Regions from separate parts of the Caproicibacter fermentans genome, predicted to be linked through region 2. Evidence: riboswitches for the same ligand, from Rfam matches in the RefSeq annotation. Region 2 holds a riboswitch; the other holds the start of a gene.

The links. A riboswitch is a leader RNA that binds a small molecule or an ion and turns the genes downstream of it on or off. The one in region 2 is predicted to bind tetrahydrofolate.
Region 1: it holds a riboswitch for tetrahydrofolate, as region 2 does, so the genes downstream of both, folE (GTP cyclohydrolase I FolE) here and HCR03_RS05030 (folate family ECF transporter S component) in region 2, are expected to answer to the same signal.

The regions. Positions count from the first base shown of each region.
Region 1 is NZ_CP060286.1:3,786,204-3,793,937, reverse strand. It holds partial or broken gene HCR03_RS18820 (ABC transporter permease) at 1-80, opposite strand, end outside; partial or broken gene HCR03_RS18815 (ABC transporter ATP-binding protein) at 77-842, opposite strand; gene HCR03_RS18810 (response regulator transcription factor) at 987-1,688, shown strand; gene HCR03_RS18805 (sensor histidine kinase) at 1,693-3,066, shown strand; gene HCR03_RS18800 (hypothetical protein) at 3,543-3,959, opposite strand; gene HCR03_RS18795 (helix-turn-helix transcriptional regulator) at 3,946-4,176, opposite strand; ZMP/ZTP riboswitch at 4,381-4,460, shown strand; THF riboswitch at 4,515-4,630, shown strand; partial or broken gene folE (GTP cyclohydrolase I FolE) at 4,776-5,363, shown strand; gene HCR03_RS18785 (HD domain-containing protein) at 5,407-5,886, shown strand; gene folP (dihydropteroate synthase) at 5,916-6,734, shown strand; gene folB (dihydroneopterin aldolase) at 6,741-7,118, shown strand; gene folK (2-amino-4-hydroxy-6-hydroxymethyldihydropteridine diphosphokinase) at 7,108-7,734, shown strand, end outside.
Region 2 is NZ_CP060286.1:1,013,072-1,020,805, forward strand. It holds gene coaD (pantetheine-phosphate adenylyltransferase) at 1-2, opposite strand, end outside; gene rsmD (16S rRNA (guanine(966)-N(2))-methyltransferase RsmD) at 6-551, opposite strand; gene uvrC (excinuclease ABC subunit UvrC) at 608-2,467, opposite strand; gene HCR03_RS05015 (HPr family phosphocarrier protein) at 2,548-2,811, opposite strand; gene trmD (tRNA (guanosine(37)-N1)-methyltransferase TrmD) at 3,167-3,916, opposite strand; gene rimM (ribosome maturation factor RimM) at 3,906-4,421, opposite strand; gene HCR03_RS05030 (folate family ECF transporter S component) at 4,444-4,989, opposite strand; THF riboswitch at 5,047-5,143, opposite strand; gene HCR03_RS05035 (KH domain-containing protein) at 5,210-5,443, opposite strand; gene rpsP (30S ribosomal protein S16) at 5,465-5,707, opposite strand; gene ffh (signal recognition particle protein) at 5,770-7,098, opposite strand; gene ylxM (YlxM family DNA-binding protein) at 7,110-7,472, opposite strand; gene HCR03_RS05055 (hypothetical protein) at 7,558-7,734, opposite strand, start outside.

The DNA of each region.
Region 1 (7,734 bases), 1.2 Mb from region 2:
CCCAAAACGCCGACAACCAGCAGGACGGGAATTACGCCTGTCCGCTTTTCTTTCCGCAGTTCGATGGCAAGTGCGTTCATAACTGTGCCCTCTGCTTTCTGGCTGCATTGTCCTTTTCTATCAGGGAAAGGAACATTTCTTCCAAATTATCCGAGGAAAAACCGGCCTGCAGCGCACTCTGCCGCAGCTCGTCCAAGCTTGCCCTCAAACAGCAGGCGGCCGTGGTTCAGAATGCCGATATCATCCGCCATCAGCTCGATTTCCGACAGCATGTGGGAAGAAATCAGCACGGTGCAATCATAGAGCTCCGGCAGGGATTTGATCAGATTGCGGATTTCGTGGATGCCGGAGGGATCAAGGCCGTTGGTCGGTTCGTCCAGAATGAGGATGGGCGGTCTGCCCAGCAGCGCCCCCGCAAGCCCCAGCCGCTGTTTCATGCCCAGCGAATAATTCTTTGCCAGCCGACCGCCAAACTCTGTGAGGCCAACCAGTTCCAACGCATCCTCTACCGAGCTTTCCGGCAGCTTTAAAATTCGTCGGATGATATCGAGGTTTTCACGTCCGGTCAGGTTGGCATAGAACGAGGGGGATTCGATAAAGGAGCCGATCTCCCTCAGAACGGCCATCCGGTCATTTGGAAAGTGCTTCCCATCGATGATAAAACTGCCCTTTGTGGGGGCCGTCAATCCCAGCAGCATTTTCATGGTGGTAGATTTCCCGGCACCGTTCGGCCCAAGAAAGCCATAAATGCTGCCTTTCCGGATATGAAGCGAAACACTGTTGACAGATGTGAAATTCTTATATTTTTTTGTCAATTGTTCCGTTGTAATCATGGTATCCATAAGAACATCTCCTTTCGATGCTCTTATGGTACAGCGTCAACCTGACATCCACATTCTCCTATCCTTACTTTTACCTTACTTTTTGCCGATCACCACACAAAACGGACATGCTTTGGTATAATAGATCCTATTGGAGGTGAAGGAATGGATCAGGCATTTTTACACACAAAAAAGCTCCTGCTTGTGGATGACGAGCCGGAGCTGCTTAAAATGGTAACCGCCATTTTAAAGGATGACGGTTTTGAAAACATTATCTTGGCCGCTTCTGTAAAAGAAGGCACCGCAGCTGCCGAAATTGAAAAGCCTGATTTAGCAATTTTAGATGTGATGCTGCCGGATGGAGACGGCTTTTCCCTTATGGAGCAATTGCGCTCTTTTACCGATGTGCCGATCATTTTTTTGACGGCGAAGGACGAGGCTGCGGATAAATTGGCCGGTCTTGGTCTGGGGGCCGATGATTATATCGTAAAACCTTTTATGGGACAGGAACTGCTGCTGCGTGTTTATGCTGTTTTGCGCCGTTGCTACAAAATGGATAGGAAACTCCTGAAGCTGGACGGATGCACGGTTGATTTCAGCCGCGCCGAAGTTCATAAAGCAGGCAAGGTACTTCCTCTGACGGCAAAAGAACACACCCTGCTGGAAACCCTTGCGCGGAATGAGGGAAAAATTGTTTCCATAGATTCGCTTTGCGAAGCCCTTTGGGGCGACAATCCGTTCGGGTATGAGAACAGCCTGAACGCCCATGTGCGGCGCATTCGGGAAAAAATTGAAACAGATCCGTCAAAACCGGTTTCCCTGATTACAATCAAAGGGCTGGGCTATAAGCTGAACATAAGGAAGTGACGCCATGAAAGCATTCGGAAAATATATCTCAAAACATCTGGCATCCTTTGCCGCTTTTAACCTTGTGTTGGCGCTGCTCAATGTACTGGCCTTTGGTATTACGTTTCAGAGCGTTATTAGAAACGACTACGGAGATACCTCACCGCAAACCATGTTGGAGGAAATTGCCGCTGCCTCGACGGTAGAGGGTGTATCGGACGATGCTCGTCAAAAACTGGAGAGTGCTCATATTTGGGCCATGTTCCTGAACCAGGGCGGGAATCGTATATGGGCCGTTAATATACCCAAAGACATTCCCGGAGATTATACTATTCAGGATGTTGCCCTCTTTTCCAAAGGATATTTAAAGGATTATCCCGTTTTTGTCTGGAACACGGAAGATGGCCTGCTGGTATTGGGCTATCCGAAAGACAGCTATACCAAGCTGACCAGCAACTATTTCTCGATCCATGCGATTCAAACGCTTCCGCTCTATATGACCGGAATGCTGACCGCCGACTTCTTATTTTTGTTTTTAGCCTATTACTTCTCCAGACGGAAAATTATCCGAAGTACGGAACCGATCATTGATGCGATTGAGACGCTTTCCGACGGTAAGCCGGTATCGCTGGCTATCGGCGGTGATTTATCAGAGGTTGCGGGAAGTATCAATAAAGCATCTCGCATTTTGAGCAAACAGAACGAAGCAAGAGCGAACTGGATCAGCGGTGTTTCCCATGATATACGGACGCCGCTGTCCATGATTCTGGGATACGCCGGACGCATTGCAGATAATAAAACCATAAACAGCTCTGTAAAGGATCAGGCTGAAATTGTGAGACAGCAAAGCATTAAAATAAAGGAACTGGTACAGGATTTGAATTTGGTGTCACATCTGGAATATGAAATGCAGCCACTCCATAAGGAACCGGTGCGCTTATCTAAACTTCTGCGATCCTATGCGGTGGAACTGCTGAATGGCGGGCTTTCTGAATCCTATCCGGTGGAGGTTGGGATTAAACCTGCCGCTGAAAATGTCATACTGGAATGTGATTCCCGTTTAATTATGCGTGCAATCAATAATTTGGTGCAAAACAGCTTCCGTCACAATCCGCAAGGCTGTGAAATTTCGCTAACTCTTGATTACTCCGAAGCAGTGATTACTCTTACGGTTGCAGACAACGGTGTGGGGCTTTCAGCTGAAAAGCTGCGGGAGCTTAAAGAAAGTACCCACTACATGGAAAGCACGGACGAGCGGCTAAACCTGCGCCACGGCTTAGGGCTTCTATTGGTTCGGCAGATTGTGGAAGCACACTGTGGCACCATGACCATTGAGAGTGAGCCGGGGCAGGGGTATCAAACGGTGCTCTGCTTTCAGGTACAAGCCAGTCAAGGCTAATGGTTTTCGGATTTCTTTATCAAGTGGTCTTGCTGTTGAACTTACCTCAAATAAAATAGGCATAAATGAAACTGTTAGTTATTCGTTATCAAGGTACAGTTTACAAGAGACTGCACAGGGTAACGGTCTGACGGGTGATGTGTTGCCCATCAGATTTTCCATGTAATGAGTTAATATTTAAAAAGGAGGCAGAGCGATGAAGAAATAAGCCGCTAAAACAACGGTTCACATACACGTTGTTTTAGCGGCTCGAGACCGTCCCGAAAGTGCCAACAACATTTTTGTACGTAGCCTATCTTATTATTTTTTCAAATCATACAGCCAATTTCAATAGAATTGTTGTGGAATGCCGCCTTTACGTTGTGAAATGTTGAGTTACTCGTTTTATTGTATCTAATGGTAAAACATGTCGGTTTCCCCGTCTTGTTCATCTTGAAGCGGTTGTTCAATTTTACTTCTCTTATTCATATGGCCTCCTACATATGGTTGTCATAATAAAAGCATGTAAAAATCTCCGTAAACATAGAAACAGCATATGCAAATGCAAGTCCAACTCCCATACTTATAAACAAATTCTCTCCTGATACTTTCCCCATGACGAGGAATACGAGCATTAATCCAAAACAAATGCCCTGTGTCAAGCGAAAAGATTTACTCTTTGTTTTCAATTCAATAAGTTGGTTGCGTTCATCCAAACCTTCTAACTGATCTTCTCTTGACAAATTGTACGAAAGACTGCGTGCTAACAATACAACCCCGAAAAGCAAGAGGGCCAAAATGAGAATGATACCGCTCACGTCAAATCCAGTCCAAAAGCTGGCGATCAGATTTAACAAGCTTAAGGCCATACAGACTAAGCCGGAGCCAAATTTCTTTTTGTCATAGATTTTCATATTGCTTATCCTCCAATTCTTTATTTTCTTTCAAGCAGCACAGTTCTTCAACAGTTACTCCGAACACTTCCGCGATCCGATAAGCCAGCATAAGAGAAGGGCTGTACTGTTCTTTTTCAATAGAAATGATTGTCCGTGAAGAAACATGAACCAAATCGGCCAACTGCTGTTGCGTCATTTTGGTCGTCATTCGCAATTCTTTGACTTTTGTTTTCATAATCCCCCTCTTTCCCAAAATATGAAGTTGGTTTCATGTTATCATGCTTCTAAATCAATGTCAATTAGAAATAAAAAGCGGGCACATGCCATGGATTGTTAACAATCTACATCTGTTTTTTCCTGTATTTTGTGCAGCCACCCTGCACATCGCCAATTCGAACCGGCCGAGGTGTTGACAATCTTGAGAAGTAGTGATAGCATAAACGTGTTGTACGACTGACGGAAGTGGATTTAACCACAGGGAGTACAGCGTTTTGGAAGCCGACCGTCTGGGCGTAATGCTTGGATTGGTGGGTCTTTTTTTATTTCGTTCTGATTGTCAAATTTAAAATCATGAGCAGAGTAGAATTTTGTGCGTAAATCATTGATTTACAGTGCCTTCTGAACGGGGAGTTGTCAGAGGGACGAAAAGCTTTAACAGGCTTACGGTACAAGGTTCGCATCCCGCTGCTGCATATTGGGGTAATCCCCCCTTTATGTGGCATGGAATTTTGCCACATAAAGGGGGGATTTTCATACCGGAAAACGAATCGGAATACGGGGCTCCGGCTTTTGCTCCGTCGGTTGTCAGCCAGATTGGCAGAAAGGGAAATGACAGTGTCAATAGATAAAACGAAAATAGAAGAACACATACGCGGGCTTTTATTGGCTTTGGGAGAGAACCCGGAACGCGAGGGACTGCTGGAGACTCCCGCCCGTGTGGCTAAGATGTGCGAAGAAAGATTCGAGGGAATCAACTACACAAATGATGAGATCGCCGGGATGTTTCACAAGACCTTCGAAGACGATCTGTATACGCCGGAAAACAACAACGACCTGGTAGTGGTGAGGGATATTGAAATCTTCAGCTGCTGCGAACACCATCTTGCTCTGATGTACAACATGATGGCGACAGTGGCATACATACCCAACGGTAAAGTCCTGGGGTTGAGCAAAATCGTAAGAATCGCGGATATGGTCAGCAAAAGGCTGCAGCTTCAGGAACGGATCGGGTCGGATATTGCGGAGATTATGCAGAAGGCCGCGCAGACAGAGGACGTTGCCGTCATCATCGAGGGTCAGCATGCCTGTATGGCGACCAGAGGGATTAAAAATACGAATGCGCTTACCGTGACGACGGCTTTGCGGGGAAGATTCAACAGCGATCAAAACCTGATGAACAAACTCCTGATACTTTGTAATAAACATGAGACATTCGTTACCGGTTTTAACGGAAGGAGTGTTTCTGATGAAGATGGTAAATGAGCTTCTCAAACATCCGCAGTATATCAGGGATATGGAACTGAATGTCGAAGCGGAAAAAGACAGACTGTTTTGCAGGCATGATTTGCAGCATTCTTTTGACGTGGCGAGAGTGGCCTATATCATGTGCCTGGAGAGGAAATTTCCAATTTCAAGAGAGATTATATACGCGGCCGCGCTTCTTCATGATATCGCAAAATGGAAGCAATACAGGGATGGATCGGACCATGCACTGGAAGGCGCTGTTCTGGCAAAGGAAATTCTGGAGGATATCGGCGTTAGCGGTAAAGACACCGAAGAAATAACGGACGCCATAAAAACTCATCGCAGAAAAGATACCCGGAAATCTCTTTTGGGTACCGTGCTCTATGAAAGCGATAAGGCTTGCAGACCCTGCATTTTTTGCAAAAGCATAGACGTATGCAATCGGTTTACGGACGGAAAAAATCCTGAGTTAACGTATTGAAATCTGCTTTGAAAAGGAGAATCTTGATTATGACAGATCAGTTAAATATTGCAGACAGGATTTGGAAATGGGGAAATCGGACCTATATCATGGGCATATTGAACGTAACGCCGGATTCGTTTTCGGACGGCGGAAATTATTTTGATATGGACTCCGCCTTGAAGCATGCCGCGCAAATGGAGGAAGAAGGCGCAGATATCATTGACGTGGGGGGAGAATCCACAAGGCCGGGGGTCACCGTTCCGGTGTCGGCCGAGGAAGAGATTCGTAGAGTCATTCCCGTCATCAAGAGGCTTTCCAAAGAGAGCGCTCTGCCGATCTCCGTCGATACCTATAAGGCCAAGACAGCAGCACTTGCGGTTGAAGCCGGCGCTCATATGATTAATGACATATGGGGCCTCAAAAAAGATCCAGAGATGGCCGATGTTGCGGCTTCATGTAAAGTACCGGTCTGTATCATGCATAACAGAACCAACACGGGCTACGACAACCTGATGGAAGACATTCTGTCCGAATTGGGGGAAAGCATTGAGCTTGCCGTCAAGGCAGGAGTAAAGGATGAAAATATCATTCTGGACCCGGGAATCGGATTCGGAAAGACATGGGAGCAGAATTTAACGGTCATGCGGAATCTTAATCTGCTGAAAGAACTGGGATACCCCATCCTTCTTGCCGCGTCAAGGAAAAGCTTCATCGGCAAAACCCTTGGGTTGGAGGTAAATGACAGGTTGGAAGGTACATTGGCCGTTACGTCAGTCGGCATACTGAAAGGGGCAGATATCGTTAGAGTACATGATGTGCTGCAAAACGTAAGGGTCGCGGCAATGACGGACAGTATGGTGAGGTGATTGCGAATGGACAGGATCATCATCGAGGATTTGCAGGTGTACGCTTATCACGGGGTTGCACAGGAAGAAAGAACAATCGGACAGATGTTTTTCGTCTCCCTTCGGATCGGGTCGAATCTGGAAAGAGCGGCGGCAAGCGACGACGTGAACGACACGCTCAACTACGCCGACCTGTGCAATGATGTACAAACCGTAATGCAGTCTGGTAAATGCAATCTGATTGAGGCCGCAGCCATGAACATCATCCAGCATCTGTTTCGAAAATATTCGGACATTGCGGAAATAAGCATCACGCTGAAAAAGCCATGGGCCCCAATGGGACATCATCTAAAATATGCGGCGGTTGAGTTGGAACGGAAACGGGGTGACAAAGATGAGTGGTAGTCTCGTTACCGCGTATATCGGGTTGGGTTCAAACCTTGGCGACAGAGAGGCGCATCTCAACCGGGCGGTCGAGATGCTCGAAAATACCTCCGGAGTCAGAGTTATCAAGGTCTCCGCATATTTCAATACTGCTCCCGTGGGCTATACGGAACAGCCGGATTTCCTGAATGCGGTCGCGGAGATCGAAACGTCACTTACCGCGTATGAGCTGTTAGGCATCTGCTGCGGCATAGAGAAAACATTAAAAAGGGAACGAATCGTTCATTGGGGACCGCGCACCATCGATTTGGATATCCTGCTATTTGGGAATCTGGTTTTGAACGATGCGTCGTTAACCATTCCGCATCCGAGAATGCTGGAACGGGAATTTGTGCTGAAGCCTTTGAATGAAATAGCTCCGGAAAGGATACATCCCGTATGCAGCAAGAGCATTCGGGAACTGTATCATGAATTTTTACTGACAGTACAATCCGGGCCTGTCTCATTAAAACAGATGCATCTGATCGTAGCAGCTGACCAAAATTGGGCAATCGGGAAAAAAAATGAACTGCTCATCAAGATCCCGGAGGATCAGGCCTTTTTCCGCGAAAAGACTATAGGAAAGGTAGTCGTCATG
Region 2 (7,734 bases):
ACGGCTTATGTCACGTCCTTGTGTTTATATAGGGTCAGCGCAATTTTTCCATATCTGTAAGAACGGCCGCGGATAAAATCCCCGGCCGATTCCGGAAGTGCTTCGTCCGTCGGGTTTTCGCAGATAATCGTACCGCCGGGATTCATCCGCCCGGCAACAAGAGGGATTGCGCGTTGCAAAAGTCCCGTGCGGTAGGGCGGATCCAGAAAAGCAAGGTCGAAAGCGCCGCAGTCCCCCGCAAGGTAAGAGGCGAAATCCATACGTTTCACCTTTGCCCGGTCCGAAAGTCCCGTGCTCTCCAGATTCTGTGCAACAACGGCTGCAGGCTGTTGGGCCGCGTCGACAAAAACGGCTTCCCGCGCGCCACGGCTCAGGGCCTCGATGCCCAACTGCCCGGAACCCGCAAACAGGTCAAGCACGCGCCTGCCTTCCACCTGAAACTGAATAATACTGAACAATGCTTCCTTGACCCGATCCGGAGTTGGCCGAACGGCGTCGCCCGCGCAAACGGACAGCCGCTTTCCCCGGGCGGAACCGGTAATGACTCTCATAGTTTCTCCACCTTAATCCGACTTGGTTTTTATTATCCCATGAACCGGCGGTTCTGTCAATCGGTCCGGGCGGGTTCCTCCGGATGAAACGCGGAATAGACTTTCCGGGCCGCCGGTTTTGTCATTCCCGGCGCCGCGGAAAGTTCCTCCGTCGTCGCGTTCCGCACGGCGGCAACCGTTCTGAAATGTTTGAGCAGCGCTTTCGCGCGCGCGGGTCCGATTCCTTCCACGGCGGTCAGCGAAGAGGAAATGGAATTTTTCTTTCTCACCTGCCGATGATACCCAACGGCGAACCGGTGAACTTCCTCCTGAATGGAAGAAACCAGCGTGAACGCGCTCCGATTGGAGCTGATTGCGATTTCTCCGCCGTCCTTCGCGATCGCGCGGGTACGGTGCCTGTCGTCCTTGACCATGCCAAAGAGAGGAATCGGAAGCCCCGCCTCCTCCAAAACCGGCCTCACGGCGGAAATCTGTCCCTTTCCGCCGTCCAGCAGGATCAGATCGGGCAAACGGCCGAATCCCTCGCCGGATTCCCTGTTTTTTTCGTATTCTTCCAGCCTGCGGGACAGTACCTCCCTCATGGAGGCGTAATCGTCCTGCCCGACAACCGTCCGGATTTTAAACTTGCGGTAGGCGGACCGAAGCGGCCTTCCGTTTTCAAACACAACCATGCCCGCCACGTTTTCCCCGCCGGCAAGATTTGAAATATCATAAGATTCAATATAGGCCGGCGGTTCCGGCAGGCCGAGCAGGCGCGCGAGTTCGTCCAGCGCCGAAGCTTCCCGCCCGGTGCGCCCCGTCTTTTGGGCAAGCTGCTCCGCCGCGTTGCTGCGGCACATTTCAACCAACTGCGCCTGTTCCCCCTTCTGCGGAACCGTGATCGTAACTTTTCTGCCCGCTTTTTCCGTCAGCCATTGGGACAGCAGCTCCGCGTTTTCCGCCGGTCCGTCCAGCGAGACACGCGGAGGGATTCTGTCGCGCATGGAGTAATACCGTTCGAGAAATTCGCTTCGCGCCTCTTTCGCTTTTCCGGTTTCCCCCATCAGAAAGGTTTCCCTGTCACACAGCCTTCCATTCTGAAAACGGAACACTTCGAAGCAGCTTTTTTCAGTCCCCTGCGTCAGCGCGATCACATCCTGCTCCTTTACGCGGGACGCTACCACCTTCTGCCGGTCGCTCATCTTGCGAATCGCCGCGATTCTGTCGCGCAGCCGCGCGGCGCGCTCATACTCCAGGTTTTCCGCAGCCTCGTCCATTCTCTCCGTCAGGGCGCGAACGCTTTTGGCGCTGCCGCCGCGTAGAAACTCCAGGGCTTCCGAAACGTACTCGCGGTATTCGGACTCGCTGATTTTTCCCCTGCATGGGGCACAGCACTGTTTAATGTAAAAATTCAGGCACGGGCGGCCCTTGCCGATATCCTGGGGGAATTTTCTGGTACAGGAAGGCAGACGAAAAATCTTCAGCGCCTCGTCCACCGATTGTTTGACGGACCAGGAGCTTACATACGGCCCGATATATTCCGCCCCGTCGTCGGCGACCTGTTTCGCTTCCGAAATTTTCGGCCACGGGCCGGAGCTGACCCGAATGTAGTGGTACCCCTTGTCGTCCTTCAGCAAAATATTGTATTTGGGAGAGTATTGTTTAATCAGACTGCATTCCAAGACAAGCGCCTCGAATTCGCTGTCTGTCAAAATGTACTCGAACGTATCCACGCTCGCAACCATGCGGCGCACCTTGTCGTCATGGTTTTTTTCGGAGCCGAAATATTGGCTGACCCGGTTTTTCAGCGCTTTGGCCTTTCCAACATAAATAATCTTCCCGGTTTTGTCGTGCATCAGATATACGCCCGGGCTCAAAGGCAGGCGCATGGCCCGGGCCCTGAGCTCCTTTTTGTGCTTCTCCTGCTCGGTCAACACCACTGCTCCTCCTTTCCCGCTCGTCACGATACAAAAAAGAAAAAGCACCGCAATCAAGCGGTGCCATATGTTTCAACTGTTTATTCGGAGAAACCGGACTGCACCAGCTGAACCAAGCCGTCCACAGCCTCTTGCTCATCGGACCCGTCCGCGATAATTTTGATATTCGTCCCGCCGACGATTCCAAGGGAAAGAACCCCCAAAAGGCTTTTCGCGTTGACGCGTCTTTCCTCTTTTTCCACCCAGATGGAAGATTTATATTCATTCGCCTTTTGAATAAAAAAAGTTGCCGGACGGGCATGCAGACCCACCTGATTCTGAACCAGAACTTCTTTTACATACATTCTAAATCCACTCCTACACAAAATCGTATCCGAAGGCATTCCGAAAAACAGAACACGATATTATTCGTCACCATATATATTATAGCACGTTTGGACGGGCCGTCAACGTTAATCAAAAACTTTGGATTGATTGCCCAACGGCGAGTCCCACGCAAAGGCTCATTTGTGCATTATGACGTAATTGTTGAAAGTTTTTGTTCTGTCTGCCGATTATCCCGCCCGAGCATGCTCACAAAAGCTGAAAATGCGAATTTAAAACAGAATTTTTATCAAACGAACCGATCTTTCGGAAACGGAGCTTCGTTAACGGGCGGACGGCCGTGTGAACACGCTTTTCCTATTCTATGCAAAAGATTTAAGATGTTTCTTTTTCGGTATGATCCGAAAGGGAGCACAAAAACCTTCGATCCTCATCCGTCAGGTCCGCGTCCGCGAGAAGCTCCGGGCGCTTTTTCGCCGTCCGCCCCAGCGACTGCTCCCTGCGCCAGCGGCGCACAAGGCCGTGGTTCCCGCTGAGCAAAACCTCCGGCACCTGCCGCCCGCGCCAGTTTGCCGGACGGGTATACTGGGGATACTCCAGCAGGGAGTGAAAATGGCTTTCTTCCTGAAAGCATTCCGCGTCAGACAAAACACCGGGAATCATGCGGCAGACGGCGTCCGCCAAAATCAGCGCGGGCAGTTCCCCGCCCGTTACGACGTAATCCCCCGCTGAAATCTCCTCATCCGCATAAGCTTCCAGAACGCGCTCGTCCACGCCTTCGTAATGCCCGCAGAGAAGCACCAGCCCGTCCAGCTCCGAAAGCTCCGCTACCCGCCGCTGCGTCAGGGGTTTCCCCTGCGGTGAAAGATAAACGGTGTGCGGCTTCTTTCCCAGATGCGCAATCAGGTCGTCCATGCACAGCGCGATCGGCTCCGCTTTTAAAAGCATTCCCATTCCCCCGCCGAACGGGGAATCGTCGACCGTGCTGTGCTTGTCCAGCGCATAATTCCTGATCTGATGGCAGCAGACCTGCACCGCGCCCTTTTTGCGGGCCCGGCCGATGATGCTCTCCGCCATGACGGTTTCGCACATTTCCGGGAAAAGCGTCAGCAGGTCAATCCTCATCGTCAAAAATCCCCCTGATCGGGCGGATCATCATTTTCCCCTTCTCCAGGTCGATCCCCAGAATGAACTCCGGAACCGCCGGAATCAGGTAATTTTTATGGTCCTGCGCAGTGATCTGATAAACGTCGTTGGCACCGGTGCGAAGCACTCGGGTCAAAGTCCCGTAATACAGAAACGTATCCGCGTCGTAAACATCCAGTCCGACCAGATCCTGCATAAAATAGCGGCCGTCCGGAAGCGTGACGTCGCTTCTGTCAAGATACAGGACTTTGTTGCGGTATGTGTCCGCTTTTTCGACCGAGTCCACTCCCTCCAGCACCATCAGCAGGAGCTCCTTATGCACGCGGGAGGAAAGCACGTGCACGGGAACATTCCCTGCTTCCAGATAAAGAGTGGAAAAGCGCGTCAGAAATTCGGCGGAGTCGCACCATGGCTGAACACGGAGTTCACCCTTAATGCCGTGCGTACCCACAATTTTTCCAGCTTCCAGATATTTCTTCTGCATAACTCCTCCAAAAAATAAAGATTCATTTTTTCATATGAAACAACGGTTCCTTTTCCATGACTTTCAGAAGTCCGAACAGCAGCAAAAAGTCGATCGGCAGCAGAATCAGATTGGTGACGATACGTGCCGAGAGGACGGCAAAAAATGCTTTTGAGTAGAGAACGGAAAGCCACAGGGGATTCAGGCAAAGGCTGACGAGCACCGTTACGACGGTTTTGGCAAGAACAGACCTGAGCAGAGTAACCGGCTTTTTGTAAAGGAACCAGCCGTAGACGGCTCCCGACAAAAAAGCGTTCAGCGTAAAGCCGGGAAAATAGGGGCCCGTCGGATTGATAAAATAAGAAATGATATCGCCAAGAGCGCCGACCGTTCCGCCGGCCACCGGGCCGAACAGCATGCCGGCGGCCGCGACCGAAAGAAATGAGAACCCGATCTTCAGAATCGGAGACAGGTTGAGAGTGAACATCCCGAGGATGACATCGAGAGCAAGCAGCATGCCGCATGCGGCAAGGGACATGACACCGCTGCGTCCGTTGGATAGTTTGACGGAGTTAAAAAAAATTTTCATAGAAAAGACCTCCTTTTGTATTCATGCTACATAAAGGAGGTTTCCCCCAAACTATGTAGCAGCGGGATGCGAACTCTGCACCGCAAGTTTCCTTTTCGTCCGTCCGGCAACTCCCTGTCCAGGCGGCACTTAACGCGCAAAATTCTACTCTGCATTCTAAATCTTATCAGGCCCGCGCAAAACGTCCGGGCCTGAAGGAACGGAAACCCGAAGAACCGAATCAGTCGATCTCCACGGCGACCTTGCTGCCGTCCCGGGTCGCGGCAGCCCTCATCACGACGCGGATCGCCTTTGCAATCCGGCCCTGCCTGCCAATCACCCGGCCCATGTCGTTTTCTGCGACATGAAGATGATATACGACCGTTCCGTCCTCAGACGGTTCGTCAGCGTCCACGCGGACGAGTTCCGGGGCCTCGACAAGGCCCTGAGCAATGGATAACAGCAGTTCCCTCATGACAAGGCACCTCCCTGTTTCTTAAAGCACACCGTGCTTTTTGAACAGAACCTTAACGGTATCGGTGGGCTGAGCACCGTTAGCGATCCAGGCCTTGGCTTTTTCAGCGTCAACCTTTACAACGGACGGCTCCTCGAGCGGATTGTAATATCCGATCTCCTCGATAAAACGTCCGTCGCGCGGAAAACGGGAATCCGCCACAACAATGCGGTAGAACGGAGCCTTCTTGGCGCCCATTCTGCGAAGTCTGATTTTTACTGACATTTGTTTCACCTCCACGAACCTTGCATCTATCTTCACCGGCCCGAAAGCCGGGTGAATTCAAATTAAAACGGCAGTCCCATCCCGGCAAAGCGCCGGCGCATGCCTTTTTTCTTAAACTGCTTCATCAGCTTGCGGGTCTGCTCGAACTGCTTTAAAAGCCGGTTGACGTCTTCCACCTTCATGCCGCTCCCCGCGGCGATCCGCCTTTTGCGCGACGGGTTCATCAGCTCCGGCTTCTCGCGTTCCTGCGGCGTCATGGAAAGAAGGATCGCCTCCGTCCGGTCAATCTGCCGGTCGTCGATCTGCACATCCTTGAGCTGCTGGCCCATTCCCGGCATTTTGTTCAGAACATCCTGAATCGGCCCCATCTTCTTCATCTGGCGAATCTGGTCGAGCAGGTCATTCAGATCCATCCGGTTCTGCATCATCTTTTCCGCGGCTTTTTGGGCGGCCTTCTGGTCCAGATTCTTCTGGGCGTCCTCAATGAGAGTAAGCACGTCGCCCATTCCCAGAATGCGGGACGCCATGCGGTCCGGATGGAACACCTCAAGGTCCGAGAGCTTTTCACCGATGCCGGCGAATTTGATCGGCCTGCCGGTCACGGCGCGCACCGACAGCGCTGCGCCGCCCCTCGCGTCTCCGTCCAGCTTGGTCAGGACCACGCCCGTGATATCGAGAAGCTCATGGAACGATTTCGCCACGTTGACCGCTTCCTGACCGGTCATGGCATCCACAACCAACAGGATATCGGTGGGAGGAACCGCTTCCTTGATTCGGCGAAGCTCGTCCATCAGAGCCTCGTCAATCTGCAGACGTCCGGCGGTGTCGATCAGAACAAAGTCGTTGCCGTAGTCCTTTGCGTGCTTCACGGCCTCCCGGCTGATTTTCACCGGGTCGCCGGCCCCCTGTTCGAACACGGGCACGCCCGCCTGGCTTCCCAGAACCTGCAGCTGCTGAATCGCGGCAGGGCGGTAAACGTCGCACGCGACCAGAAGCGGACGATGGCCCTGATTTTTCAGCATCAGCGCCAGCTTCGCGGCGTGGGTCGTCTTACCGGAACCCTGCAGCCCGCAGAAAAGCACGACCGCCGGGGGGGACGACGGGCTGTTCAGCCGGGTTTCCCCTCCGCCCATCAAAGCCGTTAGCTCTTCGTTGACAATCTTAATGACCATCTGCGCCGGAGTCAGGCTCTCCATGACCTCGTTTCCTACGGCGCGCTCGCTCACCTTTGCGACAAAGTCCTTTGCAACCTTGTAGTTGACGTCCGCCTCCAGAAGAGCAAGACGGACCTCCCGCATGGCCTCTTTCACATCCGACTCATTGAGCTTGCCCTTGGAGCGCAGGCGCTTGAACGCCGCCGAAAGTTTTTCCGATAGATTTTCAAACGCCAAAACGGTTCCTCCTATTCGCAGAGCCTGCGGGTAATTTCCAAAATCTGCTTCGCGCTTTCATCAATTTCCCGCGCGTAAATATAGTGTTCGTTATATTCCCGGATGCGGCCCGCCGCCTCGTCGATTTTCTGAAGACCGTCCATCATTTCGCGAAATCTGCGGACAAGGCCGAGCTTTTGCTCCATTTCAAGGAGCAGCCCTTCGGAGCGCTTGACAAAGTCGCGCACACCTTGACGGGTGATGCCTTCGTTTTCCGCGATTTCGGAAAGGGACAGATCGTCGTCGTAATAATACTCGACGATCCGCCTCTGTTTCTCGGTCAGCATCGAACCGTAAAAATCGAGCAGAAGCGAAATATTCAAATCCTTCGCCATCTGACCGCCTCCGTTACGGTGTAAAGTTATTTCTCTTTACAGGCAATGATTATACTATAAAACCAAGGGACTGTCAAGGAATATTTCACCCGGTGAGCCCCAGCTGGATTCTGAATTGAAGAACAAAAAGCTGATTCAGCAGTTTCATCTGGGTCATCCTGAGCTGCGCGGACGCGCCGGAGTAATCCACGCGAAACAGGGAGGCCGTATTGCAGGCCAGCGTGTTGTCCTTGCGGGCAAGAAGGGACGGCAGTCCTTTCTC